2 linked regions of the Tistrella bauzanensis genome follow. The protein of the gene in region 2 interacts with the protein of the main gene of each other region in a pairwise test. Links are inferred from orthologs where the notes say so. Each region holds a gene or a part of one and is shown on either strand. Other genes may lie near its edges.

What was found.
Region 1: the proteins of ligA (region 2) and leuS interact in binary tests that used the Escherichia coli proteins (3 or more experiments, as listed by UniProt). The link is inferred for Tistrella bauzanensis from one-to-one orthologs.

The regions. Positions count from the first base shown.
Region 1 is NZ_BMDZ01000035.1:1,957-7,092, reverse strand. The notes cover bases 282-3,451. They hold leuS (leucine--tRNA ligase), read right to left. Parts: upstream 3,089-3,451; coding sequence 482-3,088; downstream 282-481. Other genes in these bases: IEW15_RS14630 (DUF3576 domain-containing protein), read right to left, coding at 3,245-3,451; lptE (LPS assembly lipoprotein LptE), read right to left, coding at 282-432. In the rest of the region: more of lptE, read right to left, coding at 1-281; more of IEW15_RS14630, read right to left, coding at 3,452-3,793; IEW15_RS14625 (hypothetical protein), read left to right, coding at 3,981-4,214; IEW15_RS14620 (porin), read left to right, coding at 4,351-5,136.
Region 2 is NZ_BMDZ01000001.1:131,703-137,721, forward strand. The notes cover bases 1,323-4,214. They hold ligA (NAD-dependent DNA ligase LigA), read left to right. Parts: upstream 1,323-1,663; coding sequence 1,664-3,766; downstream 3,767-4,214. Other genes in these bases: recN (DNA repair protein RecN), read left to right, coding at 1,323-1,547; IEW15_RS00550 (MaoC family dehydratase), read left to right, coding at 3,855-4,214. Outside these bases: more of recN, read left to right, coding at 1-1,322; more of IEW15_RS00550, read left to right, coding at 4,215-4,364; IEW15_RS00555 (PaaI family thioesterase), read left to right, coding at 4,376-4,879; IEW15_RS00560 (aromatic ring-hydroxylating oxygenase subunit alpha), read left to right, coding at 5,278-6,019. UniProt on the Escherichia coli protein: DNA ligase that catalyzes the formation of phosphodiester linkages between 5'-phosphoryl and 3'-hydroxyl groups in double-stranded DNA using NAD as a coenzyme and as the energy source for the reaction.

The sequences.
Region 1 (5,136 bases), on a different replicon or contig from region 2:
GCGCTCGATCGCATCCTGCCGCGACACCAGGGTGACATAGGGCGCGGTGATCTGATTGTAGCTGTTGATCTGGCTGACCGTGCCGTCGGAGAGCAGCAGATCGGCGTTGTTCTCGCCCGCCCGCACGGCCACCAGCCGATAGACCACCTTGACCGTCACGTTATAACGGCTGGCGGTGGCGTCCTCGTTGATCGCAAGCCCGGTTTCACTGATCTCTATACCGCTGTCGAGCCGATAGCGGTTCGGCTCGACATCACCCTTGCCGGCCAGCAGCCGCTCCAGGGTGTTGCGATAGATCTGGCCGGCGCGGTCGGGTACCGGTGACACCGATACCGCGGCCAGGGCCCCGGTCACATCGGCGTTCGAGGCCGGCGCATAGAGCGGCCGGAAGCCGCAGGCGCCGAGTGCCAACGCCGCGACCAGCGCGAGCACCGCCGGGATACCCGCCCGGTGGCGTCGCGCCAGGGCACCGCGTCGGCGGTCAGCCGACAATGTTGAGGATGCGGTTCGGGACATAGATCACCTTCCGCGGGCTGCGGCCGTCGAGAGCGACCTTGACCTTGTGATCGGCCAGGGCCTGTTGGACTGCCGCGTCCTGATCGAGATCGGGCACGACATCGAGCTTGCTGCGGACCTTGCCATTGACCTGAACCGGCAGGGTGATGGTATCCACCGTCACCAGCGCCGGATCGAAATCGGGCCAGGCCTGATTGGCGAGCAGGCCGTCATGTCCGGCCAGTGCCCACAATTCCTCACCCAGATGCGGGGTCATCGGCCCGATCAGGCCGATCACCGCATCCAGAACCTCGCGCGCCACCGCCGCGTCGGTGGCATTGTCGGCCAGCGGCGTGAAATCGAACAGCGTGTTCGACAAGGCGCGCAACCGGGCCACCGCCTTGTTGAAGTGGAACCGCTCCAGATCGTCGGACAGATCGCGGATGGTCCGGTGCAGCGCCCGGCGGATCTCCAGCGCCGGGCCCTCGGCTGCGGCCAGCGCCGCCGTGATGTCGGCACCGGCGGGGGCGGCCGGCACCTGCCATTCCTCGACCAGACGATACAGCCGCGACAGATAGCGATGCGCGCCTTCGGCACCGGCATCGGTCCATTCCAGATCGCGTTCGGGCGGGCTGTCCGACAGCATGAACAGCCGCGCGGTATCGGCGCCATAAGCCTCGATGATCGCCATCGGGTCGACGACATTGCGCTTCGACTTGCTCATCTTCTCGATGCGGCCGCGGGTGATCCTGCCCCCGGTCTCGGCATGGATCAGCTGGCCGTCGGCATCCTTCGTGACCTCTTCCGGATAGACCCAGCGGCCCTGGTCGTCCTTATAGGTCTCGTGCACCACCATGCCCTGGGTCAGCAGCCCGGCGAAGGGCTCCTTGATGTCCAGCAGCCCGACCTCGCGCATCGCGCGGGTGAAGAAGCGGGAATAGAGCAGGTGCAGCACGGCATGCTCGACGCCGCCGATATACTGGTCGACCGGCAGCCATTTGTCGGCGGCGGCGCGCGGGAAGGGCGCATCGCTGGTCAACCCGGTATAGCGGGCGAAATACCAGCTGCTTTCGAAGAAGGTGTCGAAGGTGTCGGTTTCGCGCCGCGCCGGCCTGCCGCAGCTCGGGCAGTCGACATGCGCCCAACTGGGATGGCGATCCAGCGGGTTGCCGGCACCGTCGAACACCACGTCGTCCGGCAGGGTCACCGGCAGTTGGTCATCAGGCACCGGCACCGGCCCGCAATCGGGGCAGTGGATGATCGGGATCGGGCAGCCCCAATAGCGCTGGCGCGACACGCCCCAGTCGCGCAGACGGAAGGTGGTCTCGCCCTGGCCCGCGCCCAGGCGTTCCAGTTCCTCGATCGCACGGCGCTTGGCATCGGCCACGCTCAAGCCGTCGAGGAACCGCGAATTCATGATCGTGCCGTCGCCGGTCAGCGCCTCCTGGCCAATCTCCACCGGCGCATCGCGGTCGATGCCCGCCGGCCGCACAACCGCCTTGACCGGCAGATCGTATTTGCGGGCGAAATCCAGGTCGCGCTGGTCATGCGCCGGGCAGCCGAACACGGCGCCCGAGCCATACTCCATCAGCACGAAATTGGCGACATAGACCGGCAGCATCCAGCCGGGCACGAAGGGATGCGCCGCCTGGACATCCAGCCGGAACCCCTTCTTCTCGGCGGTCTCGACCGCTTCCTCGCTGGTGCCGGTGCGGTTGCACTCTTCGATGAAGGCCGCGAGGTCGGGGTTGGTGGCGGCTGCCGCCTCGGCCAGCGGATGATTGGGCGCAATGGCGCAGAACGACGCACCGAACAGGGTGTCGGGGCGGGTGGTGAAGACCTCCAGCCCGTCGAAGGCCGCGCCGTCGGCACCGCGCGGGGCGTTCGAAAGGGCGAAACGCAGCCGCGCGCCTTTCGAACGGCCGATCCAGCGCGCCTGCATGGCCTTCACCCGCTCAGGCCAGCGGTCCAGACCGTCGAGGCTGTCGAGCAGATCGTCGCCGAAGGCGGTGATGCGCAGGAACCATTGCGACAGCTTGCGCCGTTCGACCAGCGCGCCCGACCGCCAGCCACGGCCGTCGATCACCTGTTCATTGGCCAGCACGGTCTGGTCGACCGGATCCCAGTTGACCCAGCTTTCCTTGCGATAGGCGAGACCGGCCTTCATGAAGGCCAGGAACATGCGCTGTTCATGGACATAATAATCGGGCGAGCAGGTGAAGATCTCGCGCGCCCAGTCGTAGGACAGGCCCATGGACTTCAACTGGCCACGCATGGCGGCAATGTTGTCATAGGTCCAGGTGCCGGGGTGAATGCCGCGTTCGATGGCGGCGTTTTCGGCCGGCATGCCGAAGGCGTCCCAGCCCATCGGGTGCAGCACGTTGTAACCACGTGCCCGGCGATAGCGCGCCGTCACGTCGCCCAGGGTATAGACCCGGACATGTCCGATATGGATCCGGCCGGACGGGTAGGGGAACATCTCCAGCACATAGTATTTCGGCTTCGACGACGTTTCATCGGTCGTGAAGGTGCCGTTCTGGTCCCACACCTGCTGCCATTTGGGCTCGATCGCCTTGGGATTATACCGGGCCATTTTTCCGTAACGCACTGCGCGGGCGCAAGAGGCCGGCATCGCCCCGATCGGGGATAAAGATGCCGGCATCGGGTGCCCGGTTGAAGACGACGGGGCCGGGGAACCTTGCCACACCACTGCGTTGGCGGCAGGCCCCGGCACCGGGAGGGGGCGGCGTCAGCGCGCGGTGCTGACCACGCGAAGCTGACGGGCGCGGGTGAGGATCGCGTCCTCGATCCGGGTGGTGACGCCGGGCTCAAGCGCCATATCGACCCAGGCACCGGTCTCGTCGCGGCGCTGTTTGAAGGCGGCGACGCGCAGGCCGTCGGCACGAAGCTGGCGATCGAGGATATAGACCGTCAGCTTCATGCGCTCGGCCGGGGTTTCCGGCGCGCTGTACCAGTCGGTGATGATCACGCCGCCGAACGGGTCGGCCGAGGCCAGCGGCATGAAGCTGATCGTGTCGAGCGAGGCGCGCCACAGGAAGCTGTTGACGCCGATCGGCGAGGCGCCGCCGGTGCCGTCGCTGGCCTTGCCGGTATCGAGGATGTTCAGCCCGCCATCGCCGAAGATGGTCTGGCGCTCGGTCTGATAACTGCCGCCGCTCTGGCCGGGCACCGATCTCGGATAGCTCGCCTCGGTCGGCACACCGCCGCAGCCCGCGAGCAGCGCAAGCGCGCCCGCGAGCGCCGCGAACCGCAACTGATCCTTGCCCGTGACTGCCATGGCCGTTCCAAACCTCTCTGGTTTCAAGTCCGGCATCCTGCCGGCAGTGGTCCTGTGGCCGCACCCCGCGTGACATGGCCGGACCTTTGGTCGCCGAACTATATGGCAAGCTGTCCGCCGCCTCAACCGAAGCCGACATGGCGCGGGACGGCGATGGCAAGCATTGCGTCGATCCGGCCGTCCCCGCTTGCCGCAGATGCCCATCTGCGCGGACCTCCAGGCAATCGAGCAACCTGTGGGTGATCGTGATGATCCTGTGATCTTCCTGTTGCCTTTTTGCTACATTGTGACGGAAATCACTGACTCGATCCATTGCGGTGCGTTGACGGCGCGTGCAGTGCAGAAGAACATGGATCTCGACGGACAGGGCGGTTCCCCGCGCATCAACGCCCATCAGGTTCCGCGACCAGAAGAAGATTGAGTGGCCGGCATCAGGCCCGATCGAAAACATGACGGCCTTGTCCATGCCGGGCTTCCGGACAGCCAAGGTCATACCGGCTTCAGATCCGGCACCTGACCGGACGCTTTTGACACGTTCTCCAAGGGGACCCGACCCGATGAAGAAGATCCTGCTCGGCAGCACCGCGCTCGCCGCCGCCGCCGCCCTCGCGGCTCCCGCTTCGGCAGCCGAAAAGATCAAGCTCGGCCTGGGCGGCTATTATCAGACCGCGTTCGTGCTGATCGACGAAGACGTCGCCAACACCCGCACCGACAGCCTGAAGCAGGAAGGCGAGCTCTATTTCACCGGCGAGACCACGCTCGACACCGGCGTCACCGTCGGCGTGATGGTCCAGCTTGAGGCCTATACCGATGGTGACCAGGTCGACGAGCATTATGTCTATTTCGATGGCGGCTTCGGTCGCGTCCAGTTGGGTGCCGCCGACTCGGCCGCCTATCTGATGCATTATTCGGCCCCGACCGCGATCGCCGGCCACGGCGTCGACAGCCCGAACTTCTTCCATGCCACGCCGCCCGGCACCCATGGCATCGCGTCGAACTACACCTTCCTGAACACTACCGGCGACGCCAACAAGCTGAGCTATTTCACCCCGCGCTTCGCGGGCTTCCAGCTGGGCCTGTCATATACCCCCAGCCTGGCCGGTGGCCTGGGCGGCAGCTCCGGTGCCTATGGCAACCTGCCCGACAACACCGTCGGCGCGCAGGAGAAGATCGTCGAGATTGGCGCCAACTACGTCAACACCTTCGGCGGCGTCGATGTCGCGATCTCGGCCGGTTATCTGACCGGCACGCTGGAGCAGGACGCGGCAGGCTTCGACGACCAGGAAGTCTTCACGATCGGCACGCAGATCGGCTTTGCCGGCTTCACCTTCGGCGGCGGCTAC
Region 2 (6,019 bases):
TGGGTGCGCGCGGTGACAGCGGGCTGGTCCGCGCCGGCGCGACGCAGGCATCGGTTACCGCCGTCTTCGAGCTGGCCCCTGGCCATGCGGTCTGGGCGGTGCTCGACGAACAGGCGATCCCCGTTGAAGCATCGCTGACCTTGCGCCGTGTGGTCACCGCCGATGGCCGCAGCCGCGCCTGGATCAACGATCGGGCGGTGGGTGTCACGCTGCTTCGACAGATCGGCGATTATCTGGTCGAGATCCACGGCCAGCATGATCAGCACGGCCTGCTGGACCCGCGCACCCATCGCGATGTGCTGGACCAGTTCGGCGGCCACGATGCCTTGCGCGCGGCCACCGCGCGTGCCTTCCGCGAGATGCAGGCAGCCGATGCCGCCCGCGATCGCGCCGAGGCCGAGGCCGAGGCGGTGCGCCGTGAAGAGGATCATCTTCGCACCAGCCTTGCCGACCTGGTGAAGCTGAAGCCTGAGCCGGGCGAGGAGGCCGACCTGGTTGCCCGCCGTCAGCGGCTTCAGAATGCCGACCGGGTGGTGTCGGCGCTGAATGCGGCGCTCGATGCCTTGAACGGCGAACCCGGCCTGGAGATGCGGCTGCTGGATGCCGACCGCGCCCTGCAGCGCCTGCCTGATGCCGATACGGAACCGCGGGTGGCGCAGCTGCGGGCCGGGCTGGAACGGGCCTCGATCGAGATCGGCGAGGGTGTTGCGGCCATCGAGCGGCTGATGGCCGACCTGGATCTGGGCGAAGACAGCCTGGAATCGGTGGAGGACCGGCTCTATGCATTGCGGGCGGCCGCGCGCCGCCATCAGGTGACGACCGAAGACCTGCCCGAATTGTCGCGGCACCTCCGCGAACGGCTGGATCTGATCGATGGCGGCATCGGCGGGGTTGCCAAACTTGCCGCCGCCGCCACGGCCGCGCGTGCCGCCTATAAGACGGCGGCAGCCGCCCTGTCGACGGCGCGGCGCGGCGCGGCCGATGCCCTGGTGACGGCGATTTCGGCCGAACTGGTGCCGCTGCGGATGGGCCGGGTGGAACTGGCGGTCGCGTTCGACCCTTTACCCGAGGGCAGTTGGGGGCCTGAGGGCACCGAACGCTGCCAGTTCATGGTGCGCACCAATCCGGGCGCTCCGGCCGGGCCGCTGGCCCGTGTGGCCTCGGGTGGCGAGTTGTCGCGGCTGATGCTGGCCCTGAAGGTGGTGCTGGCACGCACCGCCAGCGCCGGCACCCTGGTCTTCGACGAGGTCGACAGCGGCATCGGTGGTGCCGTCGCCGATGCGGTGGGTGAACGGTTGCAGCGGCTGGGCGGCCATGCACAGGTGCTGGTGGTAACCCACAACCCGCAGGTCGCGGCCCGCGGCGACCTGCATCTGAGGGTCGCCAAACGCGTGGAGGATGGCCAGACGCTGACCGAGGTGCGGGCACTGGACGCGACCGAGCGACGCGAAGAGGTGGCGCGGATGCTGTCGGGCGCCGAACTGACCGCCGAGGCCCGGGCCGCCGCCGACCGGCTGATGAGCCTGGCATCGCGCGACGTCGCCTGATTGCCATGGGGGGCCGGCGCGCCATGCGGGTGATCCGTCTTGATCCGCGCCCTCTGGCGTCGTAAACCTCGCGGCCCCCTACCTGTCGTCCCGTCTGTTCACGGAGCCTTCCGGCCATGACCGAGCGCCCAGATATCGCCGCTTCAGCGCAGCCGACGCTTGATGAGGCCCGCGCGCAGCACAAGGCGCTGGTCCAGCGGATCCGGTTTCATGACGCCCGCTATTACAAGGATGCGCAGCCGGAGATCAGCGATGCGGAATACGATGCGCTGCGCGCCGATCTGACCCGGCTGGAGACGCTTTATCCCGAACTCCAGACCCCGGACAGCCCCAACCGCATGGTCGGCGCAGCACCGGCCGAAGGCTTTGCCAAGGTCCGTCATGCCCGGCCGATGCTGTCTTTGGCCAATGCCTTCGACGACGACGACGTGGTGGAGTTCCTGGCCCGCGCCCGCAAGGGGCTGAACCTGGCCGAGGATGCGCCGGTCGAGGTGGTCGCCGAGGCCAAGATCGACGGGCTGTCGGCCAGCCTGCGTTACGAGAACCGCCGCCTGACGGTGGCCGCCACCCGTGGCGACGGCACCGAGGGCGAGGACATCACCCGCAATCTGCTGACCCTCGACAGCGTGCCCGAGATCTTGCCCGAAGATGCCCCCGATCTGGTCGAGATCCGTGGCGAGGTCTATATGGGCAAAGCGGATTTCGCCGCGCTGAACGAACGCCGCGCCGCGGCCGGAGAGGCGCTGTTCGCCAACCCGCGCAATGCCGCCGCCGGATCGCTGCGCCAGCTTGACCCCGAGATCACCCGCAGCCGGCCGCTGAAATTCTTCGCCTATGGCTGGGGCGAGCTGTCGGCACCGCTGGCCGACACCCAGTGGGGGGCGCTGGAACGGATGGCAGCGTTCGGCTTCACGGTCAATCCCCTGCGCCAGCTATGCACCAGCGCCGATGACTTGATCGCCCGCTATCGGGCGATCGGCAATGACCGTCACGGCCTGGATTACGACATCGACGGGGTGGTCTACAAGATCAACCGGCTGGACTGGCAGACCCTGCTGGGGCAGGTCGCGCGGGCGCCGCGCTGGGCGATCGCCCATAAGTTTCCGGCCGAACAGGCCCGCACCCGGCTGCTGGGCATCGAGATCCAGGTGGGCCGCACCGGCGCACTGACCCCGGTTGCCCATCTTGAGCCGATCACGGTCGGCGGCGTGGTGGTGGCCCGCGCCACGTTGCACAACGAGGACGAGATCGCCCGCAAGGACATCCGGATCGGCGATCTGGTGGTGGTGCAGCGCGCCGGCGACGTGATCCCGCAGGTGGTGGAGGTGGTGACGGCCGAACGGCCGGCGGATGCGGTGCCGTTCGAGGCGCCGACCGTTTGCCCGCGCTGCGGATCGCATGCGGTGCGTGAGCCGGGCGAGGCCATCCGCCGCTGCACCGGCGGGCTGATCTGTCCGGCCCAGGCGGTTGAACGGTTGAAGCATTTCGTGTCGCGTGACGCCGCGGATATCGAGGGATTGGGCCGCAAGGAGGTCGAGGCGTTTTTCGAGGACGGCCTGATCCGCGGGCCGGTGGACATCTACACCCTGCCGCAGCGACAGACGACGGGCGAGATCGACCTGACGAGCCGCGCCGGATGGGGACAGAAATCGGTCGACAACCTGTTGCAGGCGATTGAACAGCGGCGGCGACTGCCGCTCGACCGGCTGATCTTCGCATTGGGCATCCGCCATGTCGGGCAGAACACGGCAAAGCTTCTGGCCCGCAATTACGGGACGGTTCAGAACTGGCGCGCGGGACTTGAGGCGGCAGCCGACCCTGAAAGCCCAGCGCGCGCCGATCTGGATGCCATTGCCGGCATCGGCCCGGTGGTGACCGAGGCACTGGTCGATTTCATGGCGGAAGCCCATAACCGCGAGGTGCTGGACCGGCTGATCGATGAGATCGAGGTGGTGGCGGCCGATATTCCGGCGCAGGTTTCGGGGGTTCTGTCGGGCAAGACCCTGGTCTTCACCGGCAAGCTTGAGAAACTGACCCGCGATGCCGCCAAACGCCGCGCCGAGCAGCATGGCGGAACGGTGGCCAGCGCGGTGTCGTCGGCAACCGGTATCCTGGTGGCCGGGGCTGCCGCCGGATCGAAGCTTGCCAAGGCGCGCGACAAGGGGATCGAGGTCTGGACCGAGGACGAGTTCCTGGCGGCGACCGGCGGCGAGGGCTGACGGCGCGCTCGGAAACGGGCATACTCACGCGGATCAAACGTTCGTTTCAAGGGTCCGCGATGAAGAGGCCCCAGGAAAAGGTTTGCCCATGCCTGCCGATACCGTGCCAGCCGAAACCGCATCCGCCGCCAGCGGCCTGCCCGTGACCGACCTCTATTTCGAGGATTTCGCCCCCGGCCAGACCTTCAACACGCCGTCGCGCCACGTGACCGAGGACGAGGTGATCGCCTTCGCCCGGCAGTTCGACGACCAGCCCTTCCATGTCGACCGCGAGGCGGCCGCGGCGAGCATTTATGGCGGCATCATCGCCAGCGGCTTTCATACCCTGTCGCTGGGTTTCAAGCTGGTTCTGGAAGCCAGGATCGTCAGCGGCTCGTCGATGGGCTCCCCCGGTCTGGATGAGATCCGCTGGCTGAAGCCGATGCGGCCGGGCGACACCGTGCGCCTGGTGCTGGAGGTGACCGAGGTGATCCCCAGCCGGTCGAAGCCCGATCGCGGCATCGTCAAGCTGCTCTATACCACCTTCAACCAGAAGGACGAGGTGATCTGCACGATGCGCGGCATGTGGATGCTGCGCCGGCGAACGGTGATGGCATGAGCGGGGCGGGCGTGACAGCGCCGGATGCGACGACACAGCTGCCGCCATCCGATGGAACGGCGGGGGCCGCCGATCTGGCATCGGGGCTGGACGGTCTGGCCCAGTTGCAGGCCTATATCGACCGGGCGGGCCCACTGTCGCCGATCGGCGAGACCCTGGGTTTCCGGCTGGTCCGCATCACGCGGGGCGAAGCCGAGATCGCGGCCGAACCCGGCCCCCATATTCTGAACGGGATGGGCGTCGCCCATGGCGGCTATATGGCGACCCTGTTGGATGCCGCTGTCGCCTGCGCCATCCACAGCCTGATGCCGGCGGGTGTGGGTTCCACGACCGTTGAATTGAAGGTCAACATGGTCAAGGCGCTGCCGTTGAGCGCCGGCCCGGTGTGCGCGATCGGCCGGGCCATTCACACCGGCCGGATGATCGCTACCGCCGAAGGCCGGCTGGAGGATCTGAACGGCACGCTCTATGCCCACGCCACCACGACCTGTGCCGTGCTGCAGCCGCGTGGCTGACAACCCGCCGATCCGGCCCTGCGGGGACGGATTGCCATGGATGCCCCGGCATCATTGAGCCACACCGCCCCGGCCCTGCGCAGACGCGCAGGGCCGGGGCTTTTTCTTGATCACAACTCTGGCGTGTCTGTTAACCCTGTCCAGGCAGCCGCCTCAGGGCTAATGGATGAGATTCGCAGCGCTTCTGTCGTATCTTAGTCAATTGTCGCAATACGCGTGTTATCTGCGCAAATATTAATTCCTGCGTTGCAGCGAGACGCAACCATAAGTATATTTTAAAGAGAGTTTGATTCTCAAGGCACGCCATCCTCCCGTTCCAGGCGAATGATGCATCAGGAATGGTGGGCAGCGGTCATCGCGGCGCCCAATGCCCCAATAAGCATATGTGTGAGGACGCCATGGATCACGCCACACAGGTTCATCTGATCGAACGAGTGTTCGACATGATCGACCGCCGGACGACCGAGATGGATCCGACCGAATATCGCAACCCGGTCAGCCGCTATACCGACCCTGAGCGCTACAAGCGCGAGGTCGAGGTCATCTTCCGGCGCAACCCGATCATCGTCGCCCATGGCAGCGAACTGCCCAAGCCCGGCGATTACAAGACCCTGGACGTGACCGGCATTCCGATTCTGCTGGTCCGGACCCAGGATGGCCATGTCAATGCCTTCCTGAATGTCTGCCGCCATCGCGGCACCAAGCTGGTGTGGGAGGAATGCGGCAGCCACAAGCGCAGCTTCGTCTGCCCCTATCATGCCTGGACCTATGGCACCGATGGCAAGCTGGTGGGCGTGCCCGCCGCCGAGGGCTTCCCCAACATGAAGCGCGAGGAGATGGGGCTGAAGCAGCTGCATTGCACCGAACGCTTCGGCTTCGTGTTCGTGCAGGCGGACCCGACCGCGCCCAAGGTGGATGTCGACGCCTGGCTTGGGCCGATGGCCCATGAGCTTGAGCATATCGGCACCGCAGATTATGTCGTGTGGCGCCCGGCCCAGCTTGAGAAGAAGACCAATTGGAAGCTGGCGCTGGATACGTTCCTTGAGAACTATCACACCCGCCGCACCCATACGAAAACCATCTGGCCGGTGTTCATGGACAACACCGCCGGCTTCGACCGGTTGTCGCCGCATGCCCGTG